One region of the Actinopolymorpha cephalotaxi genome, then DNA from elsewhere that is predicted to be linked to it. Evidence: predicted binding sites of a transcription regulator. Region 1 holds the regulator's gene; the other holds the start of a gene.
The links. Region 1 encodes HrcA, which represses chaperone genes, less so after heat shock. Its sites were predicted from a motif close to TTGGCACTCGNNNNNNNCGAGTGCCAA; they were not measured.
Positions count from the first base shown of each region.

Region 2: a site for HrcA is predicted at 6,122-6,148, ahead of groES (co-chaperone GroES). Genes of this name have one in related genera too.

Region 1 covers NZ_JACBZA010000001.1:3,101,159-3,112,412, forward strand. The annotation lists gene ybeY (rRNA maturation RNase YbeY) at 1-460, opposite strand, end outside; gene FHR37_RS13760 (PhoH family protein) at 548-1,579, opposite strand; gene FHR37_RS13765 (histidine triad nucleotide-binding protein) at 1,777-2,130, opposite strand; gene dnaJ (molecular chaperone DnaJ) at 2,193-3,326, opposite strand; gene hrcA (heat-inducible transcriptional repressor HrcA) at 3,365-4,384, opposite strand; gene FHR37_RS13780 (MBL fold metallo-hydrolase) at 4,631-5,542, shown strand; gene FHR37_RS13785 (DUF3097 domain-containing protein) at 5,701-6,552, shown strand; gene FHR37_RS13790 (DUF4870 domain-containing protein) at 6,777-7,289, shown strand; gene hemW (radical SAM family heme chaperone HemW) at 7,347-8,633, opposite strand; gene FHR37_RS13800 (AMP-dependent synthetase/ligase) at 8,708-10,585, opposite strand; gene lepA (translation elongation factor 4) at 10,788-11,254, opposite strand, start outside.
Region 2 covers NZ_JACBZA010000001.1:3,999,328-4,010,581, forward strand. The annotation lists gene guaB (IMP dehydrogenase) at 34-1,557, opposite strand; gene FHR37_RS17580 (MFS transporter) at 1,703-2,908, opposite strand; gene FHR37_RS17585 (sigma factor) at 3,065-3,346, shown strand; gene FHR37_RS17590 (hypothetical protein) at 3,373-3,609, shown strand; gene groL (chaperonin GroEL) at 3,776-5,398, opposite strand; gene groES (co-chaperone GroES) at 5,660-5,956, opposite strand; gene FHR37_RS17605 (THUMP-like domain-containing protein) at 6,231-7,544, shown strand; gene FHR37_RS17610 (Rid family detoxifying hydrolase) at 7,642-8,022, shown strand; gene FHR37_RS17615 (glycoside hydrolase family 3 protein) at 8,113-9,801, opposite strand; gene FHR37_RS17620 (rhodanese-like domain-containing protein) at 9,963-10,385, shown strand; gene FHR37_RS17625 (magnesium transporter) at 10,451-11,254, shown strand, end outside.

The DNA.
Region 1 (11,254 bases):
CGCCCGCCCCACGATGCGGTTGCCACTCCGCCAGCAGGCGGGCTTGCAGGCCGAACATCTCCTGATGCTCCTCAGGCTCGCCGTGGTCGTATCCCAGCAGGTGCAGGATCCCGTGCGTGGCGAGCAGCTGCAACTCGTCCTCGGTGGAGTGACCGGCATCCTTCGCCTGGCGTTCGGCGACCTGCGGGCACAGCACCACGTCGCCCAGCAGCCCGCTCGGCGGCTCCTCGCCCTCCCGGCCGGGCCGCAGCTCGTCCATCGGGAACGCGAGGACGTCGGTCGGGCCGGGCTCGTCCATCCACCGCACGTGGTGCTCGGCCATCGTCTCCTCGTCGACGAGGACGACCGACAGCTCGGCCTGTGGGTGCAGCCGCATCCGGTCCAGGACGAAGCGGGCGAGCCGGGACAGCTCGCGTTCGTCGACCTCGGCGCCGGACTCGTTGGCGATGTCAATGCTCATGGGCGCTTCACAGATGCTTTCGCGATGGTGGCGGAATCTCGGTGGCGGCTCGACGGTACGCGGGCGCCGGACCGGTCGGCGAGCCGGTCAGGGACGCCGCGGCGCGGGCTGGCGCCGGCCGACCTCGACCGGACGGCCGGCGGCGTCCGTGGAGCGCTTGGCCTCGTAGGCGTCGTAGGCGGCGACGATCCGGCCCACCAGCTTGTGGCGTACGACGTCCTGGCTGCCCAGCGTGCTGAAGTGCACGTCGTCGAGCCCGTCGAGGATGTCGTGCACGACCTTCAGCCCCGACGACGTGCCGCCCGGCAGGTCGATCTGGGTGACGTCGCCGGTCACCACCATCTTGGAGCCGAAGCCCAGCCGGGTGAGGAACATCTTCATCTGCTCCGGCGAGGTGTTCTGAGCCTCGTCCAGGACGATGAACGCGTCGTTGAGGGTGCGGCCGCGCATGTAGGCGAGCGGCGCGACCTCGATCGTCCCGGCGGTCAGCAACCTCGGGATGGAGTCGGGGTCGATCATGTCGTGCAGCGCGTCGTACAGCGGCCGGAGGTAGGGGTCGATCTTCTCCGACAGCGTGCCGGGCAGGAAGCCCAGCCGCTCGCCGGCCTCGACCGCCGGCCGGGTGAGGATGATCCGGTTGACCTGCTTGGCCTGCAGCGCCTGGACCGCCTTCGCCATCGCGAGGTAGGTCTTGCCGGTGCCGGCCGGGCCGACGGAGAAGATCACCGTGTGCTTGTCGATCGCGTCGACGTAGCGCTTCTGCCCGACCGTCTTGGGCCGGATCGTGCGGCCGCGGTTGGACAGGATGTTGAGGGTGAGGACGTCGGTGGGGCGTTCGGCGTCGCGGGTACGCAGCATCGCCACGCTGCGCTCCACCGCGTCGGAGGTCAGGCCGTGCCCGGAACGGACGATGGCGACCAGCTCGTCGAAGAGCTGCTCGACGAGGATGCGCTCCTCCGGCGGGGCGGTCACGGTGATCTCGTTGCCGCGCACGTGGATCTGGGCGTCGAACTCCTTCTCCGCCACCTGGAGGAACTCGTCGCCCGGCCCGAGCAGGCTCACCATCGAGATGCTGGAGGGTACGACGATCTTGGTCTGTGTGGGGCTGGTCTGCGCCATGGGCGGCCTGTTCGGCCCCTCCTTCGGTATCCCGACGCTCGAAACGTCGTTCATCGTAGCTCCGCCCGGCCGGAACCGGGACTGGTATTTCCGCTGTGGGCGAGATGCCCGGTCCGCCCTGGCGTGAAGATCACCCCGGGACGGGTCGACGCCGGCGGCACCGGCCGGGGGCCGGCGGCACCGGCGAGGGGCCGCGGCTAGCCGAGCGCGTCGGACATCTGCCGGCCGGCCAGCACGTGCAGGTGGCAGTGGAACACGCCCTGGCCACCCTCGGCGCCGATGTTGGTGACCACGCGGTAGCCGGACTCGCGTACGCCCAGCTCGTCGGCCACCGCGGCGCACTCGCGCAACAGCTCACCGGCCAGCTCCGGATCGGCGGCGACCACCGCGTCGAGGTCGGCCCGGTGCTCCTTGGGGATCACCAGCACGTGCACCGGCGCCTGCGGGGTCACGTCGGGGAAGGCCAGCGTGCGCTCGGTCTCGCGGACCACCTCCGCCGGAATCTCCCCCGCCACGATGCGGCAGAACACGCAGTCGGCGTCGCTCGTCACGCCGGGCTCCCCTCCGTCGGTTCGGATCGTTCGGTTCGGATCGTTCGGTTCGGGTCTTCGGTTCAGCCGTTGAACGCGTCCCGGATGCGGGAGAAGACCCCGCCCCTGCGCTCGGAGGTGAACTGCCCGCTGGCCTTCTCCTCGCCGCGCAGCCTGGCCAACTCGGTGAGCAGCTCCCGCTGGGTGTGGTCGAGCCGGGACGGGGTTTCCACCACCACGTGCACCACCAGGTCACCGCGCCGGGAACCACCGGACAGGTGGGGTACGCCGCGGCCGGGGATCACCAGCTCGTGGCCGGACTGGGTGCCCGCCTTGGCCTCCACCTCGACCGAGTCCTCGTCCAGGGTGTCCAGGGAGATCGTGGTGCCGAGCGCGGCGGCGGTCATCGGCAGCTTGACGGTGCAGTGCAGGTCGTTGCCGTGCCGGCTCCACACCTCGTGCGGCTCGACCTGGATCTCGACGTACAGGTCGCCGGCGGGTCCGCCACCGGGCCCCACCTCGCCCTGGCCGGACAGCTGGATGCGGGTGCCGTCGTCGACGCCGGCCGGGATCTTGACCGCGAGCGTACGGCGGGACAGCACCCGTCCCTCCCCCGCGCACTCCGGGCAGGGGTTGGGGATGATCGTTCCGAACCCCTGGCAGCGGGGGCACGGCCGGGTGGTCATCACCTGGCCCAGGAACGAACGCTGGACGGAGTTGACCTCGCCGCGGCCCTCACACACCGTGCAGGTGCTCGGCGACGTGCCGGGAGCGGCGCCGCCGCCCTGGCAGCTCTGGCACACCACGGCGGTGTCGACCTGGATCTCCTTGACCGCGCCGAACACCGCCTCGGCGAGGTCGACCGGGAGGCGCAGCAGCGCGTCCTGGCCACGCCGGGTGCGCGGACGAGGCCCGCGGGTGCCGGACGAGCCGAAGAACGCGTCCATGATGTCGGTGAACGAGAAGCCCGGACCGAACCCCGCGCCCTGGCCGGCGCCGGACGCCATCGGGTCGCCGCCCAGGTCGTACACCTCGCGCTTCTTCGGGTCCGACAGGACCTCGTATGCGCGGGTGACCTCCTTGAACCGCTCCTGCGTCTCCGGGTCGGGGTTGACGTCTGGGTGCAGCGTGCGCGCCAGCCGACGGTAGGCCTTCTTGATCTCCTCCGCGGAGGCGTCGCGACGGACGCCGAGGAGCTCGTAGTAGTCCTGGCTCATGCTCTGGGATGCCTTCGGCACTGACTCATTCCCTCGGATCATTCCCCTGCGAGGATCTGGCTGACATAGCGGGCTACGGCGCGAACCGCTCCCATGGTGCCCGGGTAGTCCATTCGGGTCGGCCCGACCACCCCGAGATTGGCGACGGCCTCGTCCCCAGGACCATAGCCGGTGGTGACCACTGAAGCCGTGGAGAGTTCGACGACGGGGTTCTCGTGACCGATCCGGACGGTGAAGCCGGACGGGCCGGTGGCCTCACCGAGCAGGCGGAGCAGGACGACCTGCTCCTCCAGTGCCTCCAGGACCGGCCGGATGGAGGTGTGGAACTCCGCGCCGAACGGGATGAGGTTGGCCGTACCACTCACCGCGATCCGGCCCTCGGTGCGCTCGGCGACGGTCTCCATGAACGTCGACACGATGGCGGTGACCTGCGGGCGTTCGGACACCTCGAACGCGTCCGGCAGGTCGGCGACCGCCGACGCCGCGTCGGTGAGCGACCGTCCGATGACCGCGGCGTTGAGCCGGGCCCGGACGTCGCGCAGGAACTCGTCGGCCACCGTGCCGCCGGCGTCGACCACCCGCTGCTCGACCCGGCCGGTGCTGGTGATCAGGACGATCAGCAGCCGGGTGGACGACAACGTGACGAGTTCCACATGCCGCACCGTGGAGCGGGTGAGCGTGGGGTACTGCACGACGGCGACCTGCCGGGTGATCTGGGCGAGCAGGCGCACCGTGCGGTGCACCACGTCGTCCAGGTCGATCGCACCCTCCAGGAACGCCGAGATGGCGCGGCGTTCGGCGCTCGACATCGGCTTGATCGTGGTCAGCCGGTCGACGAACAGGCGGTAGCCCTTGTCGGTGGGGATCCGGCCGGCGCTGGTGTGCGGCTGGGCGATGTAGCCCTCCTCCTCCAGCGCGGCCATGTCGTTGCGCACGGTCGCCGGGGACACCCCCAGGTTGTGCCGGTCGACCAGCGCCTTCGAGCCGACGGGCTCCTCGGTGTGGACGTAGTCCTCGACGATCGCGCGGAGGACGGCCAGCTTCCGGTCGTCGAGCATTGGCTTCGGCCTCCCTCGTCCTGGTGCGTTCACGTCTACGTGCGGTGGTGCGGTTGGTTCGGACGGTACCGGCTCGCGCGAGCCGCCGGGCGTGGCAGTGGGCCCGCCACCTCGACGAGCCCACGCGCGAGTGCGCCGTCCGAACGGATCATGGACCGGCACCAGACTGGCACTCGCCGAACCTGAGTGCCAGTCTACGGCGACACGGCCACCTTGTGCCGACCGCGCCGATGGGATGCTGTGGGCGTGAATGTCCCCGAAGCCGACCCGACCGGCAGCTGGACCGAGGTGGGGTCCGGCTGTTTCGCCCGTCGCTACCCGTCGTTCGACGTCACCGTGGGCGTGGTCGTCGGCGCCGGCGGACTGCTCGTCGTGGACACCCGGGGCGGTCCACGCGAAGCGGACGAACTCCGCGCCGACCTCGCCACGCTGTCCGACCTGCCGGTCCGGTGGGTCGTCGACACCCACTGGCACTTCGACCACACGTTCGGTAACGGCAGGTTCGCCGACGCCACGATCTACGGCCACGAGACGGTGCCCGGGGTGCTGGCCGAGCGGGGTGAGGAGGTACGCGCCGACCTCGCCCGGCGCTCCACCGAGTGGGCACAGGACATGGCCGAGCTCGTGCTGACCCCGCCCGACCGCACCTTCGCCTCGGTGGCCGTCGTCGACCTCGGTGACCGGGTGGTCGAACTCGTCCACCCCGGCCGCGGCCACACCGACGGCGACGTGGCCGTCCGGGTGCCGGACGCCGACGTCGTGTTCGCCGGCGACCTGGTGGAGGAGTCCGGGCCGCCGGCGTACGGCGACGACTCGTTCCCGCTGGAGTGGCCGCCGACGCTGGAGATCTTCACCGGCCTGCTCACACCGTCGTCGGTAGTCGTGCCCGGGCACGGCGCCGTGGTGGACCAGGCGTTCGTGACCGCGCAGTTCGGCGACGTCACCGCGGTCGCGGAGACGATCCGCCGGCTGTTCCAGGAGGGTGTGCCGGAGGGCGAGGCACTGGCCGTGGCGGAGTGGCCCTACGCCACTGAGCGGCTGGCCGAGGCGGTCCGCCGGGGTTACCGGCACCTGCGCGAGTCCGGCGCCCCGACGGCCGGGCCCGCGGGACCGGAAGCGGGACCGGGCCGGCGTTCCCTCCCCCTGCTGGGCCAGTAGCCGAAACGACCGCCGGCGTACGACGTACGACGCCGGGCGGTGCTGCGACCGGTCGGTGCCGGCGCCGGGCACACGGCGTGGCGGACGGCACGCGGCGTGGCGGCGGGCGGCGTGGCGGTCCCCGCTCGCGGGCCGGTCCGCCGCTACGCTCACCGATCATGGCCGGACCTGGTGATCGCTATACGCAGGACGTCCTGACCACCGACTGGCGGGCGCCGAAGCTCGGCCGGACGGTCGAGGTGGACGTCGAGCCCGACATGGTGCTCGAGGACGCCACCACCGGCTTCTGCGGCGCGGTGGTCGCGATCCAGCGCGACCTCGTGGTGCTGGAGGACCGGCGCGGGGTGCGGCGCAGCTATCCGTACGGTCCGGGGTTCTGGCTGGAGGGGAAGCCGGTCGCGATCCGGCGCCCGAAGGCAGCGCCCGCGGCCGGGCCCACCCGCACCGCGTCAGGTTCGATCGCGGTCCGCAACTCACGGGCCAGGGTCGCCCGGGCCAGCCGGATCTACGTCGAGGGCCGCCACGACGCGGAGCTGATCGAGAAGGTGTGGGGCGACGACCTGCGGATCGAGGGCGTCGCCGTGGAGTACCTCGAGGGTGTGGACGACCTCGCCGCGGTCGTGGCGGAGTTCCGGCCCGAACCCCGGCGCCGACTCGGCGTCCTGGTCGACCACCTGGTCCCCGGCAGCAAGGAGAGCCGGATCGCCGAGGAGGTCGCGCGCGGGCCCTACGGCGCTCACGTCCTGGTGGTCGGACACCCGTTCGTGGACATCTGGGCGGCCGTACGACCCGAACGGGTGGGTCTGGACCGCTGGCCCGACATCCCCCGGCAGACGGAGTGGAAGCACGGCATCTGCGCCGCCCTGGGCTGGCCGCACGACGAGCAGGCCGACATCGCCCGGGCGTGGAAGCAGATCCTGGGCACCGTCCGCGACTTCCGAGACCTCGAACCCGCGCTGCTCGGCCGGGTCGAGCACCTCATCGACTTCGTCACCGTCGACGCCGACTGATTCTTTCCCGGCTGTCACCCGACCCGGTGTCTTTCGTTCGGCCGGACGGTTCGGCGCATTCGCCCGATGCGTCGGGTGCCGGCTTCGGCCCGGGCGTGACAGGCTGGACGGGAGGGCGCGGCGGGCCGGTCCCGTGGCGCACGCCGTGAGATCTCGCCTGACGCCCACCGGCGGTCCCCGGCGGCCCGGTGAGGGCCACCCGGGTATCGGGTAAGGAGGCCGACATGAGCCAGCAGCACGAGGAACCCCGGCCGGGCAACGGAACGCCGCCACCCTCACCGGAGCCTGGCCGCTCGCCGTATCCCCCGCCGGAGAGCGGTACGACACGGCCGCCGACGCCGGAGCCGGGTGCGACCTCCTCGCCGTCACCGGAGCAGCCGACGGCGGGATCAGGTGTCATGACGGTGGAGGACGAGCGGAACTGGGCGTTCGGCGCGCATCTGGGCAGTTTCGTCGCCGCCTACGTCGCCCTCGGCTTCCTCTGCCCGCTGATCGTGTTGCTGGCCAAGGGAAAGGACTCGGCATACGTCAGATACCACGCGGTCGAGTCGCTGAACTTCCAGCTCACCACGCTGCTGGCGGCCGCGATCGCGGGCCTGCTGGTCTTCGTGGTGATCGGGCTGGTGCTGCTGCCGTTCATCGGGATCGCCTACGTCGTGCTGGTGATTCTCGCCAGCGTCGCCGCCCGGCGGGGTGAGTGGTACCGCTACCCGGTGAACATCCGCTTCGTCAAGTGACGCCTGACAGCTGTCAAGGAAGGCCTGACAGCGCAAGCAGGTGACGATTTCGGAATGTCAACCAGCGCTTGACAGTAGGTCGCTGCCCCAGCCGAGCAGGTCCCTGACCACCGCGTCGGCGAGCAGCCGGCCGCGCAGGGTGAGGACGACCCGGCCGGCGGCCAGCGCCTCGGGGACCACCATCCCGTCCGCCGCCGCCCGCCTCGCCGCCGCACGCCCGGTGTCGTCCAGAACGCTCACGGCCAGGCCGCCCGCGAGGCGTACCTCCAACATGACGCGTTCGACCGTGCGGGTCTGCGCGTCCAGCACCTCCCGCGCGTGCGCGGGGCTCACGCCCCGGGCCAGGCGTTCGGCGTAGGCGGCGGGGTGCTTGACGTTCCACCACCGGACGCCGCCGACGTGGCTGTGGGCACCGGGACCGATCCCCCACCAGTCGCCGCCGGTCCAGTACAGCAGGTTGTGCCGGCACCGCGCTGTCTCGTCACGCGCCCAGTTGGAGACCTCGTACCACGAGAAGCCCGCCGCGTGCAGCGTCTCCTCCGCCCGCAGGTAGCGGTCGGCGAGCACGTCGTCGTCCGGGGCGGCGAGCACACCGCGCCGGATCTGGGCGGCCAGTCGGGTGCCGTCCTCGACGATCAGCGAGTACGCCGACACGTGGTCGGGTCCGGCGGCGACCGCCGCGTCCAGGCTGGCCTGCCAGTCGTCGTCGGACTCCCCCGGCGTGCCGTAGATCAGGTCCAGGTTGACGTGGTCGAACCCGGCCGCCCGCGCCTCCGCGACGCACGCCTGCGGCCGGCCCGGGGTGTGCCGCCGGTCGAGGGTGGCGAGCACGTGCGGACGGGCGCTCTGCATGCCGAAGGAGATCCGGTTGAAGCCCTGTGCGCGCAACTCGTCGAGGTAGCGCCGGTCGACCGACTCGGGGTTCGCCTCCGTCGTCACCTCGGCACCCGGGGCGAGACCGAACTCCGCCTCCACCGCGCGCAGCACGGCGCCGAGGTCGGCGGGCGGGAGCAGCGTGGGCGTACCACCGCCGACGAACACCGTCGAGACCGGCGCGGCGGGCGCTCCGGTGGGCGCCGACAGCACCCGGCCGGCCAGCCGGACCTCGCTGATCGCCGCCTGCGCGTACGTCGCCCGGGACGCGCCCGGGGCCGGACCGAGTTCCTCCGCGGTGTAGGTGTTGAAGTCGCAGTAGCCGCAGCGGGTCACGCAGAACGGCACGTGGACGTAGACCCCGAAGGGCCGGTCGGCAGTATCAGCAGCGTCGCCCAGACCCGCCAGCGCGGACGGCGGCAGCGCGCCGTCGCTCGGCACGGGTTCACCGTCGGGCAGGGTCGAGGGCACGGTCGCAGGCAATCAGTCGTCGAGAGGCCGGCAGTCAGGCAGGAGTTCGGCCAGGAGTTCAGGCAGGAGTTCGGTCACGAGTAGAACCCGTCCAGGACGTCCGCGTAGCGCGTCTCCACCACGCGGCGCTTGAGTTTCAGGCTCGGGGTCATCTCGCCGTCGTCCACGGTGAGGTCGTGGTCGAGGACCGCGAACTTCTTGATCGTCTCCCAGCGGTTGAGCCGGCCGTTGAGCTGGTCGACGTACCCCTGCAGCATCGCCCGTGCCTGGTCGGAGGTCGCGATCTCCTCGTAGCTTCGCCCCTCCAGGCCGTTCTCGCGCGCCCAGCCGACGATGGAGTCCTCGTCCAGGGTCACCAGCGCCGAGCAGAACGTCCGGCCCTCGCCGTGCACCACGACCTGACTGGCGTACGGGCACAGCGCCTTGAACATCGTCTCGATCGCCTGCGGGGCGACGTACTTGCCGTTGGACGTCTTGAACAGGTCCTTCTTGCGGTCGGTGATCCGCAGCATGCCCTGGTCGTCGAGCTGGCCGATGTCGCCGGTGTGGAACCAGCCGTCGGGGTCGAGCACCTCGTCGGACAGCTCGGGCATCCCCTGGTAGCCCCGCATCACGCCGGGCCCCTTGATCAGCACCTCGCCGTCGTGCGCGATCCGCACCTGCGTGCCGGGCAGCGCCGGGCCGACGCTGCCGAAGCGGAACCGTCCGGGCAGGTTGACGCAGGATCCGGCGCTGGTCTCGGTCAGGCCGTACCCCTCGATGATCAGGATCCCGGCGGCGTGGAACCACTCCGACAGCTGTTGGCTGAGCGCGGCCGCACCGGAGACGAAGAACCGCAGCCGCCCACCGAACCGGTCCCGGATCTTGGCGAACACCAGCCGGTCGGCGACCTTGTACTGCAGGGCGAGCACACCGGAGGGCTCGGTGCCCTGCTGGCGCAGCTCCGAGACCCGGCGGCCGACGCCGATCGCCCAGTGGAACAGCGCCGCCTTCGGTCCGCCCTCGTGTTCGATCGTGGAGTTGATCCGGCCGTACGCCTTCTCGAAGATCCGCGGCGCGGCGCCCATGAAGGTCGGCCGGACGACGGCGACGTTCTCGATGATCTTGTCGACCCGCCCGTCGATCGCGGTGGCGAAGCCGATCTGCACCTGCGCCGACAGCAGCACCTTGCCGAAGGAGTGCGCCAGCGGCAGCCAGAGGTACTGCAGGTCGTCCGGGTGCAGGATCCGCACCGCGTCGATGGCAGCGCCCTCGTAGGTCCAGCAGTCGTGGCTGAGGCGGACGCCCTTCGGCCGGCCGGTGGTGCCCGAGGTGTAGATGAGCGTGGCGAGGCTGTCCGGCCCGATCGTGGCGACGGCCTTCTCGATGGCGTCGGGGTGCTGGGCGAGGTACGCGGCGCCGCGTTCCTCCAGCTCGGCGAGGGTCAGCAGGTCGTCGGCGCCACCTTCGCGTCCGCCCCCGTCGCCCCCGGCGGTGCCGTCGGCGAACGTCACCAGCCAGGCGATGTCGGGCAGCTCCGCCCGGTGCTCGCGGATCTTCTTCAGCTGCTCGTCGTCCTCGACGAAGACCACCCGGCTGCCGGAGTCACCGAGGATGTAGCTCGCCTCGTCCGGCGTGGTGGTGGGGTAGACCGTCGTGGTGGCCGCACCCGCGCACATGATCGCGAAGTCGGCCAGCACCCACTCGTAGCGCGTACTGGAGGCGATCGCCACCCGCTGCTCGGGCTCGATGCCGAGGGAGATCAGGCCGGCCGCCAGCCGGCGTACGCGCTCACCGGTCTGGCCCCAGGTGCACGACTCCCAGCCGCCGTCGACGGGGCGCCGGAACGCCTCCGCGTCCGGCGTCGACTCGAACCGTCGCAGGATCAGCTCGGCCACGGTGGACGCGCGGTTGTCGACCTTGGACTGGTCGACGTCGCCTGGGTTGCTCCCCCAGAGCAGGTCACTGGACATCGCGGGCCTCCACCTCGGTGAGGAGCAGCGTAGGGACGGGCCGGGCCGGTGGCACACCTGGCGAGTACGGAGTGGTCGCCTGGCCCGCCGTACCGGCCTGCCTCCACCGTAGTGACTGAGCTGCCGCCGGCGTAGCCCACGTGGACGAACCGGGCAGTTCGCCGTGCGCGTGCCGGAGCGGCGTTCGGTGCCGCACCGCGGCCTACTTCTTGCCGCCGGACTCGGACTTCTTCCCCGAGTCGGTGGACAACGCCGCGATGAAGGCCTCCTGCGGCACCTCGACCCGGCCGACCATCTTCATCCGCTTCTTGCCTTCCTTCTGCTTCTCCAGCAGCTTCCGCTTGCGGGTGATGTCGCCGCCGTAGCACTTGGCGAGAACGTCCTTGCGGATGGCGCGGACGCTCTCCCGGGCGATGATCCGGGAGCCGATCGCTGCCTGGATCGGCACCTCGAACTGCTGGCGCGGGATGAGGTCCTTCAGCTTCTGCGCCATCGCCACACCGTAGGTGTAGGCCTTGTCCTTGTGCACGATCGCGCTGAACGCGTCGACCGGATCGCCGTGCAGCAGGATGTCGACCTTCACCAGGTCGGCCGCCTGCTCGCCGGTGGGCTCGTAGTCGAGTGAGGCGTAGCCGCGGGTACGGCTCTTCAGCGCGTCGAAGAAGTCGA
Region 2 (11,254 bases), 900 kb from region 1:
CCGCGGCGGCGGCGGTCAGGCCCCCCGGATCGGTCAGCGGCCCCAGTAGTTGGGCGCCTCGACCGTCATCCGGATGTCGTGCGGGTGGCTCTCCTTCAGCCCGGCGGGAGTGATCCGCACGAACCTCCCCCGCTCCTGCAGCTCGGGCACCGTCCGGGCGCCGACGTAGAACATCGACTGCTTCAGGCCGCCGACCAGCTGGTGCGCGACGGCCCGGAGCTGCCCGCGGTAGGGCACCTGCCCCTCGATGCCCTCGGGGACGAGCTGGTCGTCGGAGGGTACGTCGCCCTGGAAGTAGCGGTCCTTGGAGTAGGAGCGGTTCTTGCCCCGGGAGCTCATCGCGGCCAGCGACCCCATGCCGCGGTAGGACTTGTACTGCTTGCCGTTGATGAACACCAGGTCGCCCGGGCTCTCCTCGCAGCCGGCGAGCAGCGAGCCGAGCATCACCGACTCCGCCCCGGCCACCAGCGCCTTGGCGATGTCGCCGGAGTACTGCAGCCCGCCGTCGCCGATCACGGGTACGCCGGCCCGCTTGGCCGCCTGGGCCGCCTCGTGGATCGCGGTGACCTGCGGCGCGCCGACCCCGGCCACCACCCGGGTCGTACAGATCGAGCCCGGCCCGACGCCCACCCGCACGCCGTCCGCGCCCGCGTCCACGATCGCCTGCGCGCCCGCCCGGGTGGCGACGTTGCCGCCGATCACGTCCACGTGCGCCGCCGCCGGGTCGGCCTTGAGCTGGCGGATCATGTCGAGCACGCCGGAGGTGTGGCCGTGCGCGGTGTCCACGATCAGCAGGTCGACGCCGGCCTCGACCAGCGTCATCGCCCGCTTCCACCCGTCGCCGAAGAAGCCGACCGCCGCGGCCACCCGCAGCCGGCCGGTGTCGTCCTTGGTGGCGTGCGGGAACTGGTCGCGCTTGACGAAGTCCTTCAGGGTGATCAGGCCCTGCAGCCGGCCGGCGTCGTCGACCAGCGGAAGCTTCTCGATCTTGTGCTTGTGCAGCAGCCCCATCGCCTCGTCGGCGGAGATGCCGACCACGCCGGTGACCAGCGGCATCGGGGTCATGATGTCGCGGACCAGCCGTGACTGGTCGGTCTCGAACCGCATGTCGCGGTTGGTGACGATGCCGAGCAGCTTCTGGTCGGGGCCGACGACCGGCACGCCGGAGATGCGGTACTGCCCGCAGATGGCGTCCGCCTCGCCGATGGTGGCGTCCGCGCCGATGGTGATCGGCTGGGCGACCATGCCGGCCTCGGAACGCTTGACCAGGTCGACCTGCTGGGCCTGGTCCTCGACGGAGAAGTTGCGGTGCAGGACGCCGATCCCGCCCTGGCGCGCCATGGCGATCGCCATCCGCGCCTCGGTCACGGTGTCCATCGGGCTGGACAGCAACGGGATCCGCACACTGATCCGGCGAGAGATCCGGCTGGTGGTGTCGATCTCGTTGGGGATGACGTCGGACTCGCCTGGCAGCAGCAGGACGTCGTCGTAGGTCAGGCCGAGGGTGGTGAAGGGGCCGGTGACGTCGCCGTCTTCTGCCCGGGGATCAAGATTCATGCTTCCTCCGGTCGCGAACGTCCCTTCATGCTAGCGAGGCGTCCGGGTGGGCCCACGACGCGGGGCCGGTGTGTCATGTACGGCATTTCCCGTACGCCCGGAGTTCCGGCGTCAGGGGCGAGTGCGGTCCGGCAGGGTTCCGGCGTCAGGGGCTGTGCGGCACCGGCTGGGGCGCGGGCCCGGGCGGGTGCCGGGGAATCCACCGGCCCATCAGCACCGCCCCGACCAGGCCCACCCCGCCCATCAGGAGCACGGCCGGGCCGAGCGCCACCGTGGCGCTCACCGCGCCGATCACCAGCGGCCCCGCGCTGTTGCCGGCGTCCGCGCACAGCCGCCAGGCGCCGAGGAACGCCGTCCGCCCGACCGGCGGGGACACGTCGGCGCCGAGCGTCATGATGATGCCGCTGCCGATGCCGTTCCCGAATCCCATCAGCACCGCGACCCCGGCCAGCGTCACCGCGTGGTTGGTCATCGGGAGCAGCAGGTGCGCGAGTCCAAGGATCACCATCGACGGCACGGCCACGAACGCCCTGCCCTTTCGGTCCATCACCCGTCCGGCCGGATAGAACAACAGCATGTCCACCGAGCCGGCGATCCCGAAGATCACGCTGGTGGACGCGGCGTCCAGGCCGATGGAGTCCGCCCACAGCGGGATGACCACCTGCCGGGATGCCCGGACCGCACCCACCAGCAGGGCACCCATGCCCAGCGTGCGCAGGACGCTCGCGTGGCTGCGGGCCACGTCGATCGTGCGGACCGGGCCGCCGGCCGGCGCGGCTCTGCCCGCGTGGGCGGGCTCGGGCAGGGCCAGCAGGAGAAGGCCGGCGAGCACCGCAGTGGTGGCGTGCAGTCCGTACGCCCCGTCCGTTCCCCACACGCCGACGGCGAGCGCGCCGAGGAACGGCCCGATGAACATCCCGATCCGCTGCACCCCGCCGAGTGTCGACATGGCCCGGGCGCGCAGGTGGAACGGCACCACCTCGGCGAGGTACGCCTGCCGCGCGAGGCCCCACACCGCGCCGGCGAGACCGGTACAGAAGATGCCCACCGCGAGCAGCCACTCGGTGGACGCCAGCATGCAGGCGCCGAGCGCACCGACCACCAGAGCGGACGCGGCCAGCATCGCCCGGCGTTCGCCGATCCGTCCGGCCAGCGCTCCCGCCGGCAGGTCCCCGACGAGCTGACCGACGCCGGCGGCGGCCACGACCAGGCTGGCGGAGCCGACCGAGGCGCCGAGGTCGCGCGCGGACAACGCCACGATCGGGGCGATCGCACCCTGCCCGACGCCGTAGAGCAGGGACGGCAGATACACCCGCACGCCGAGCGACCTGAGGGTGACCTGGGTGGACATCAGACCTATTGTCGCCCGTTCCGGGTTCGGGCGATTCGCGCGGGTCGGCAACCAGGACGCGCCGGGGCACCGTCGGCCGGGAGGCATGCAAGGGATCCGGGCTCCGCGACGTCAGTGTCGGTATGAGGTCCGTACGAGTGTCGGCGTGAGGTCGACATGAGCGTGATATCCATCCGGCACGAGCAGAACGGGGGTTCGCCGGTGCCTGATGTCTGCGATGTCTCCGATGTCACGGAGGAGTTCCAGGCCTACGTCGCCTCGCGCCAGCGCGCGCTGGTGAGAACGGCGTACCTGCTGACCGGGAACCTGCACGAGGCCGAGGACCTGGTTCAGTCCGCGCTGACCCGCACCTATCTCGCCTGGCACCGCATCCGCGGGGTCCAGGCGGTCGATGCGTACGTGCGCCGCGTCCTGGTCAACGAGCACAGCACCGGCTGAACGCGGCCTCGGCCGGCAACCCGGTCGTGGAGCCGGACGGCCAGGGCGGCGGGGACGGTGCGTTCCTGGCCCGGGTCACCCAGGGGCCGCGCGCGGCACTCGTGCGCTGCACGCTCTCCGGGCGGTGCGAACTCGCCACGCCCGTACGCCCGATCCCCCACGCAGGCGCGGGCCCGGTGCTGCCGACCACCTTCGGCCCGATGGCCGCGGGGAACGTGGCGATCGGCGGGAACGCGGGGGACGCCGGTGCGGCCGGGAACTGACTCCCGTCCCCCAACCCACACAGGAAACGGCCGAAGGGCCGGGACTCCTCCGTGGAGGAAGTCCCGGCCCCTCGGCCTTGCTGCGTGCTGCGTGCTGCGTGCTGTCCGGCGTACGCCGGAGTCAGCGGCCTGCGCCGAAGCCGGCCGGTGTCAGCCGGCTGCCGGATCAGTGACCGTGGCCGTGGCCGTGGCCCTGTCCGGCGGTCTCCTCGGAGTCCTCCGGCTTGTCGACGACGAGCGTCTCGGTGGTGAGCAGCATCGCCGCGATGGACGCCGCGTTGGCCAGCGCCGAGCGGGTCACCTTCACCGGGTCGATGACGCCCTGGCCAACCAGGTCGCCGTACTCGCCGGTGGCGGCGTTGTAGCCCTTGCCGGGGCCGTTCTCGCGGACCTTCTCCACGACGACGTAGCCCTGGGCGCCGGCGTTCTCGGCGATCCAGCGCAGCGGCTCGCGGACCGCCTGGCGTACGAGCTCGACGCCGATCTTCTCGTCACCGGTCAGCTCGGACAGGTTGTCCAGCGCCGTGGCGGCGTGCACGAGGGCGGCGCCACCGCCGGTGACGATGCCCTCCTCGATCGCCGCGCGGGTCGCCGACACGGCGTCCTCGATGCGGTGCTTCTTCTCCTTGAGCTCGACCTCGGTGGCCGCGCCGACCTTGATCACGCACACGCCGCCGGCCAGCTTCGCGAGCCGCTCCTGCAGCTTCTCGCGGTCCCAGTCGGAGTCGGTGTTCTCGATCTCGGCCCTGATCTGGGAGACGCGGGCAGCCACGTCGTCGGACGAGCCGCCGCCGTCGATGACCGTGGTGTCGTCCTTGGTCACCGTGACCCGGCGCGCGGTGCCGAGCACCTCGAGGCCGACCTGGTCCAGCTTGAGCCCGATCTCGGGCGCGACGACCTGCCCGCCGGTGAGGGCGGCGAGGTCCTCGAGCATGGCCTTGCGGCGGTCACCGAACCCGGGAGCCTTGACGGCCACCGAGTTGAAGATGCCGCGGATCTTGTTGACCACGAGGGTGGCCAGGGCCTCGCCCTCGACGTCCTCGGCGATGATCACCATCGGCTTGCCGGCCTGAACGACCTTCTCCAGCAGCGGGAGCAGGTCGGACATCGAGGAGATCTTGCCCTGGTGGATCAGGATGTACGCGTCGTCCAGGACGGCTTCCTGGCGCTCGGCGTCGGTCACGAAGTTCGGCGAGATGAAGCCCTTGTCGAACTGCATGCCCTCGGTGAGCTCGAGCTCGGTGCCCAGGGTGTTGGACTCCTCGACGGTGATCACACCGTCCTTGCCCACCTTGTCGAAGGACTCGGCGATCAGCTGGCCGATCTGCGCGTCCTGCGCGGAGATGGTGGCCACGTGGGCCATCTCCTCCCGGGTGTCGACCGACTTGGCCTTTTCCAGGAGGAAGGTGTTGATCGTCTCGACCGCGCGGTCGATGCCCTTCTTCAGCGACATCGGGTTGGCGCCGGCGGCGACCGCCCGCAGCCCGACGTGCACCATCGCCTGGGCGAGCACGGTCGCCGTGGTGGTGCCGTCACCGGCGATGTCGTTGGTCTTGGTGGCGACTTCCTTGACGAGCTGGGCGCCGAGGTTCTCGAACGGGTCCTCGAGCTCCACCTCGCGGGCAACCGTCACACCATCGTTGGTGATGGTGGGGGCGCCCCACTTCTTGTCGATGACGACGTTGCGGCCCTTGGGGCCCAGCGTCACCTTCACGGTGTTCGCGAGGGCGTCGACGCCGCGCTCGAGGGCGCGCCGTGCGTTCTCGTCGAACTCCAGGATCTTCGGCATGGGTGTAAATGTCCTTCCACGACGCCCTACCGGGTCCTCCGGCGGTGGCCGGGCCCGGCTGGTGCCGGTCGTCAGTCGTCCCTCGAACGTGTACGTCTGTTGCCGCCTGCGACCAGGCCGGGAGGACCGGGTCGGGGCGGCACGAGCCGGCGGCAGGAGGGTGGTGGCGACGCGACCACACGGTCGCGACCAGGTGGTCGCGGGTCGCGCCCGCCGGGGGTCCGGGCGCGTGGCCCACCCTCCTGCCGGGCGGCGTGTTGGCTACTTCTCGACGACGGCGAGCACGTCGCGCGCGGAGAGGATGAGGAACTCCTCGCCGCTGTACTTCACCTCGGTGCCGCCGTACTTGCTGAAGATCACCTTGTTGCCGACGGCAACGTCGAGCGGGACCCGGTTGCCGTTGTCGTCGATGCGACCCGGACCGACCGCGACGACTTCGCCCTCCTGGGGCTTCTCCTTCGCGGTGTCAGGAATCACCAGACCCGACGCGGTTGTCTCTTCGGCGTCGAGGGTCTTGATGACGATGCGGTCCTCGAGCGGCTTGATGGAGACCGACACTACTGACCTCCCCCTTCACGGGATGTCACGGTGAACACGAGTTCGTGAGTTGTTTTCACCTGTGGAGCGACGCTGGCGAGCCGTCGTCGCGGTGCCGGCCGCCTCGTCGCGGGCTGTTGCTGGCACCCTAAGGTCGAGAGTGCCAAAGCCGAATCTATGCGGTTGTTAGCACTCGGTCAACCTGAGTGCCAGGCGGGTCGGAACCGGACCCGGAAACCGCGACCTCCGGACGGCGGCCGGAGGAGCCGGACCGACGGGAGGGGCGGAGGAGCCGATGGACCTCGAGGTGTTCCGGGCGCTCCGTGGACCCGCCGGCCAGGACCTGCTCGCCGAGGCGCAGGCGGCCTACGACGAGCGCGCCGCGATCACCCTCGCCACCCGGCTGCGCCGCGACCACCCCGCCGACCTGGTGGCCGCCGCGCTCACCCAGGCCGCCCTGCGCCGGCGGGCCCGGACCAAGTTCGGAGCCGACGCGGACCGGATGTTCTTCACCCGCGACGGGCTGGAGCAGGCGACCACCGCCGGGGTCGCGGCCCACCGGGCCGGGCGGATCGCCGCCGTCCTCGGCGCCGACGAGGGCGGCCCGGCGGGTGGCGCCGCAGAACGGGCCGAGCCCGCGCGGGTGGCCGACCTGTGCTGCGGCATCGGCGGAGACCTGCTGGCGCTGGCCCGGGCCGGCCTGGCCGTGACCGGCTTCGACCGGGACCCGCTGACCGCCGAGATCGCGCGGGCCAACCTTGCCGACCTGGCCAACCTGGCCACTCCGGCCGGCTCCGGCGATCCGGCCGGCCGGAGTGTCCAGGCGCACGCCCGGGTCGAGGTGGCCGACGTCACCGAGGTGGACCGCTCCCCCTACGCCGGGGTGGTGGCCGACCCGGCCAGGCGCTCGGGCCGGGGCAGGGTCTTCGACCCGGCCGACTACTCACCGCCCTGGTCGTTCGTGACCGACCTGCTCACCGGCACCGCCTGCGTCAAGACGGCGCCGATCATCCCCCACGCCCTGATTCCCGCCGAGGTGGAGGCGGAGTGGGTCAGCGAGGGCCGCGAGGTGAAGGAGGCGGCCCTGTGGTCGGGTGCCCTGAGGTCGCGGGCGGAGGGATCCGGTGAGCCGGTACGCCGGCGCGCGACCGTGCTGCCGGCGGGTACCGCCCTCACCGACGCCGACGATCCGGGCGATGCGCCGGTCAGCGAACCGCTCGGCTACCTCTACGAACCCGACGGCGCGGTGATCCGCGCCGGCCTGGTGACCGCGGTGGCGCCGCTGGTGGACGGGGCGCTGGTGCACCCGAAGATCGCCTACCTCACCTCCGCCCGATGGGTGCCGACGCCGTTCGCCACGGCGTACCGCATCGAGGAGGTGCTGCCGTACGACGTGAAGGTGCTCAGGCGCGCGTTGCGTGCCCGCGACGTCGGCGCCCTGACCGTGAAGAAGCGGGGCGTGGACGTGGACCCGGACGTCCTCCGCAAGCGCCTCGCCCCGCGGGGGTCGGCCGCGGCGACGCTGGTGGTGACCAGGACCGCCGGCGGTAGCGTCGCCCTGCTGGTGACGCCGCTGGTGACGCCTCCGGGGGAACCCCCGGCCGCGTGAGGACGCGTGCCGACGCCCCGGGCGAGCGAGCCGGGCGTACCCGTTAGTGTCGTTTTGCGGCAGTACCGGCCGCAGCCGACCGAGTGGAAGGACCTCCATGGCCAAGGAAGCGATCCGGACCGACCAGGCGCCCAACCCGGCCGGTGCCTACTCCCAGGGCATCGTGGCCAACGGCTTCCTCTACACCGCGGGCTTCGGCCCGGCCGACCCGAAGACCGGCGAGCTCGTGGAGGGCGGTGTCGCCGAGCAGACCGCACAGGTGATGCGCAACGTCGCCGCGGTGCTCGCCGAGCGCGGCCTCACCTTCGACGACGTGGTGAAGGCCACCGTGCACCTCGCCGACCTGGCCGACTTCGCGGACTTCAACCGGGTGTACGAGTCGTTCCTCGAGGCGCCCTACCCCGTCCGCACCACGGTGGGGTCCCAGCTGAACAACATCCTGGTGGAGATCGACGTGGTGGCCGCGCTGCGGTCCTGACCCGCACTCCCCCGTCCCCCGCACGCGTTCCGGCCCGCGATCTCGTTGCAGAGACGCGGGCCGGATCGCGTACGGGAAAGCGATGCGGCGCTAGCGGCAGTGCTGCGCGGGCAGGTCCCCGGCGTGCACCGGAAGCCGGCCGCCGCCGCGGGCCTTGCCGGTCAGCACGTCGACCAAGGCGCGGAACGCTTCCGGCGTACGCCCGTACAACCCGATCCGCGCCGTGGACGCGGAGCTGCGCGCCAGGCCGTAAGGGGTGTCCAGGGCGACGACCACCGCGCCCGAGCCCGCCTCGCCGCGGTTCAGCAGGTGTACGACGTCGCCGCCCTCGCCCACTGTCAAGCCTGCCTTGCGGGCGGCCTCGGTGAGCCGGGCACGGTCCTCGGACCGGCCACCGACGACGCTGATCCGCTTGTCCACCAGGCGTCCTTCGCACTTGCCCGACACCACGGTGAGTCCCTGCAGCGAGGCGGCGTAGGAGAGGTCCTTCGCCCCGCCGAACTCGACCTGGGACGGCGTCTTCTGCGCGGTCGACCTCGCGTGCAGCATCAACGCGATCGAACGCGCGGCAGCCTCGTCAAGCCGCGCTTGCGGCAGCCGGCCCGTACGCAGCGCCGCCATGATCGCGTCGTGCGTCTTCGCCGCACTGGCCGGCAACAGGAGCACGTCGGCGCCGGCGAGCAGGGCGCGTACGCCTGCCTCGGCGCTGCCGTACTTGTCGGCCACCGCGGCCATCTCCAGCGCGTCGGTGAACACCGCACCCTGGAAGCCGAGCTGTCTGCGCAGGACGCCGTCGATCATCGGCTTCGACACCGACGCCGGCGTGCCCGGATCGACCGCGCGTACGTCGATGTGGGCGACCATGACCGCCGACGCACCGTCCTTGACCGCCATGGCGAACGGCACCAGGTCGCGGCGCTTCAACGTGGCCAGGGAGGCGTGCTGGACGGGCAGGCTGACGTGGCTGTCGGCGGGAACGCTGCCGTGCCCGGGAAAGTGCTTGGGAACGGACAGGATCCCGGCGTCGGCGTACCCCCGCAAGGATCCCTTGACGATGGCGGCGACCTCCTCGGGGTCGTCACCTGCGGAGCGGCTGGCGATGGTCGGGTCGTCCGGGCCGGTGGTCACGTCGGCGTCCGGCGCGAAGACCATGGTGAAGCCGAGCTTGCGCAGCTCCTCCCCGCTGGCCCGGGCGACGCGGCGGGCGAGCTTCGGGTCGCGGGCGGCGCCGAGCGTCATGTACGCGGGGAACTCCGTCAACGGCGCCTTGACTCTGGCGACGAGCCCACCTTCCTGGTCCACGCCGACCAGCAGCGGCCAGTCCCGGCCCTCCTTGCGGGCCTCGGCGTGCAGGGCGGCGTTGACAGCGCTCACCTGCGCGACCGAATCGACGTTGTACCCCATCACGATCACGCCGCCGACGTGGTACCTGCGCAGCGACTCGATCGGCGCCTCGGTCCCCTGGAAGCCGGCCACGATCACCTGGCCGGCCTTCTGGCTGGCCGTCATGCCGGCAACGGTCTGCTGGGCGCGGCGCCACTCCGCCTCGGTCGGGCCCCAGGACAGCTTCCGGTCCGGGCTCGGCGCGGGGGTGGCGGTGGGCCGGCTCGGGCTGCTCGCCGGTGTCGCCTTCGGGTCGGCCCGGGCGCCCCGGCCCGCGCTCCCCGGCCCGTCACCGCCGCCGTCGTCACCGGCTCCACCACAGGCGGTGGACATGATCAGCAGGAGCGCGAGCGCGACGGCGCGAGCCGTCCTTGCCCGCCATCGGCGTGCCAGCATCCGCTCATGGTGCCAAACCTCCGTAGGACCCGCCTGACCCACGGCAGGCATTGGGCGATCGGGTGAGTTCGTGGCCACCGTCGATTGTGACCACCAGGCCGGTGAGCGCGTTCGCCCGGGGTCTCACGTCGGCCTGACCGGTGGCCGGGGAGGATGGCCGGATGACGGCGATTCCACCGGAGGCGGAGGAGGTCGACCTGACCGTGGCGCGGGCGCTGTGGGCGGCCGGCGATCCGGTGGTCGACGTACGAAGCCCGCAGGAGTACGCCGCCGGCCACGTCGCGGGCGCGGTGAACGTCCCGCTGGACCGGCTGCCGTTCGTCCTCGACACGCTGCCACCCGGCCAGGTGCTGACGGTGTGCTCGCTCGGCACCCGGTCGCGGCAGGGTGCGGAGCGGCTGGCCCGCCTCGGCCGACCGGCGGTGTCCCTGCGTGGCGGCACCAAGGCGTGGGCGGCGGCCGGCCTGCCCACCCGTACCGGCTCCGACCCCGGCGAACGCGTCCGCTCACCCCGATCGCGCCGCCGGTGGTGGCCCTGGCGGCGACCCGGTCGTAGGACCGGCGGGACCGGCGACAACGACTGAACGACGCGCGGGCAGGCGGCGGTTCGTGGGTTCTCGACGGGTCCGTGCTGTCCTACGCTCGGCTCATGCTGGCCCTCACCGGCGAGACGGGGCAGCCGGTCCGGACCGCCGACGGCACCACCGTCGGCCACCTGCGCGACCTCACCGCGCGGATCGGCTCACCGCATCCGGTCGTACACCGGTTGCTGGTCGGCACCCGCCACCGGGCCACGCACCTGGTGCCCTGGAGCGAGGTCGCGTCGTTCGAGCGGTCGGGCGTCCAGTTGCGCGACGCCGAACCGATCTCCGCGTACGCCGACGGCTTCGAGCTCGGCGACGACGAACTCCTGCTGGTACGCGACGTCCTGGACACCCAGATCGTCGACGTCGTGGGGCACCGGCTGGCCCGGGTGGCCGACGTCCTGCTCACCCGGCTGCCCGACCAGCGCCTCGAGGTCGCCGCCGTCGACGTCGGGATGGGCGCGGTCTGCCGCCGGCTCGGCCTGCGGCTCCTCGGCGAGCGGCTGCCCGAGCGCGCCGTCGACTGGCGCGACCTGCACCTGACGTCGAGCCGCGGGCACCTCGTCCAGCTCGCCACCACGGCTGCCGCGGTGCACCGCCTGGACGCCCGCGGGCTGGCCGAACTCCTCACCCGGCTCGACGTGGACAGCGCCACCGACGTGCTGCGGACCGTCGGCCCCGAACGCGCGGCGAACGCGGTCGCGGCCACCCATCCCGACGTCGGCGGCCGGCTGATGCTCGCGCTCGGCTCCGAGGACGCCGGCCGGGTGCTCGACCAGCTTCCCGAGGAGGCCGGACACCACTACCGCCACGTCCTGCGGTCGCGGTCTCCCCTGACCAGGCGGCGGTTCTTCCGGCTGCGCGGCTGG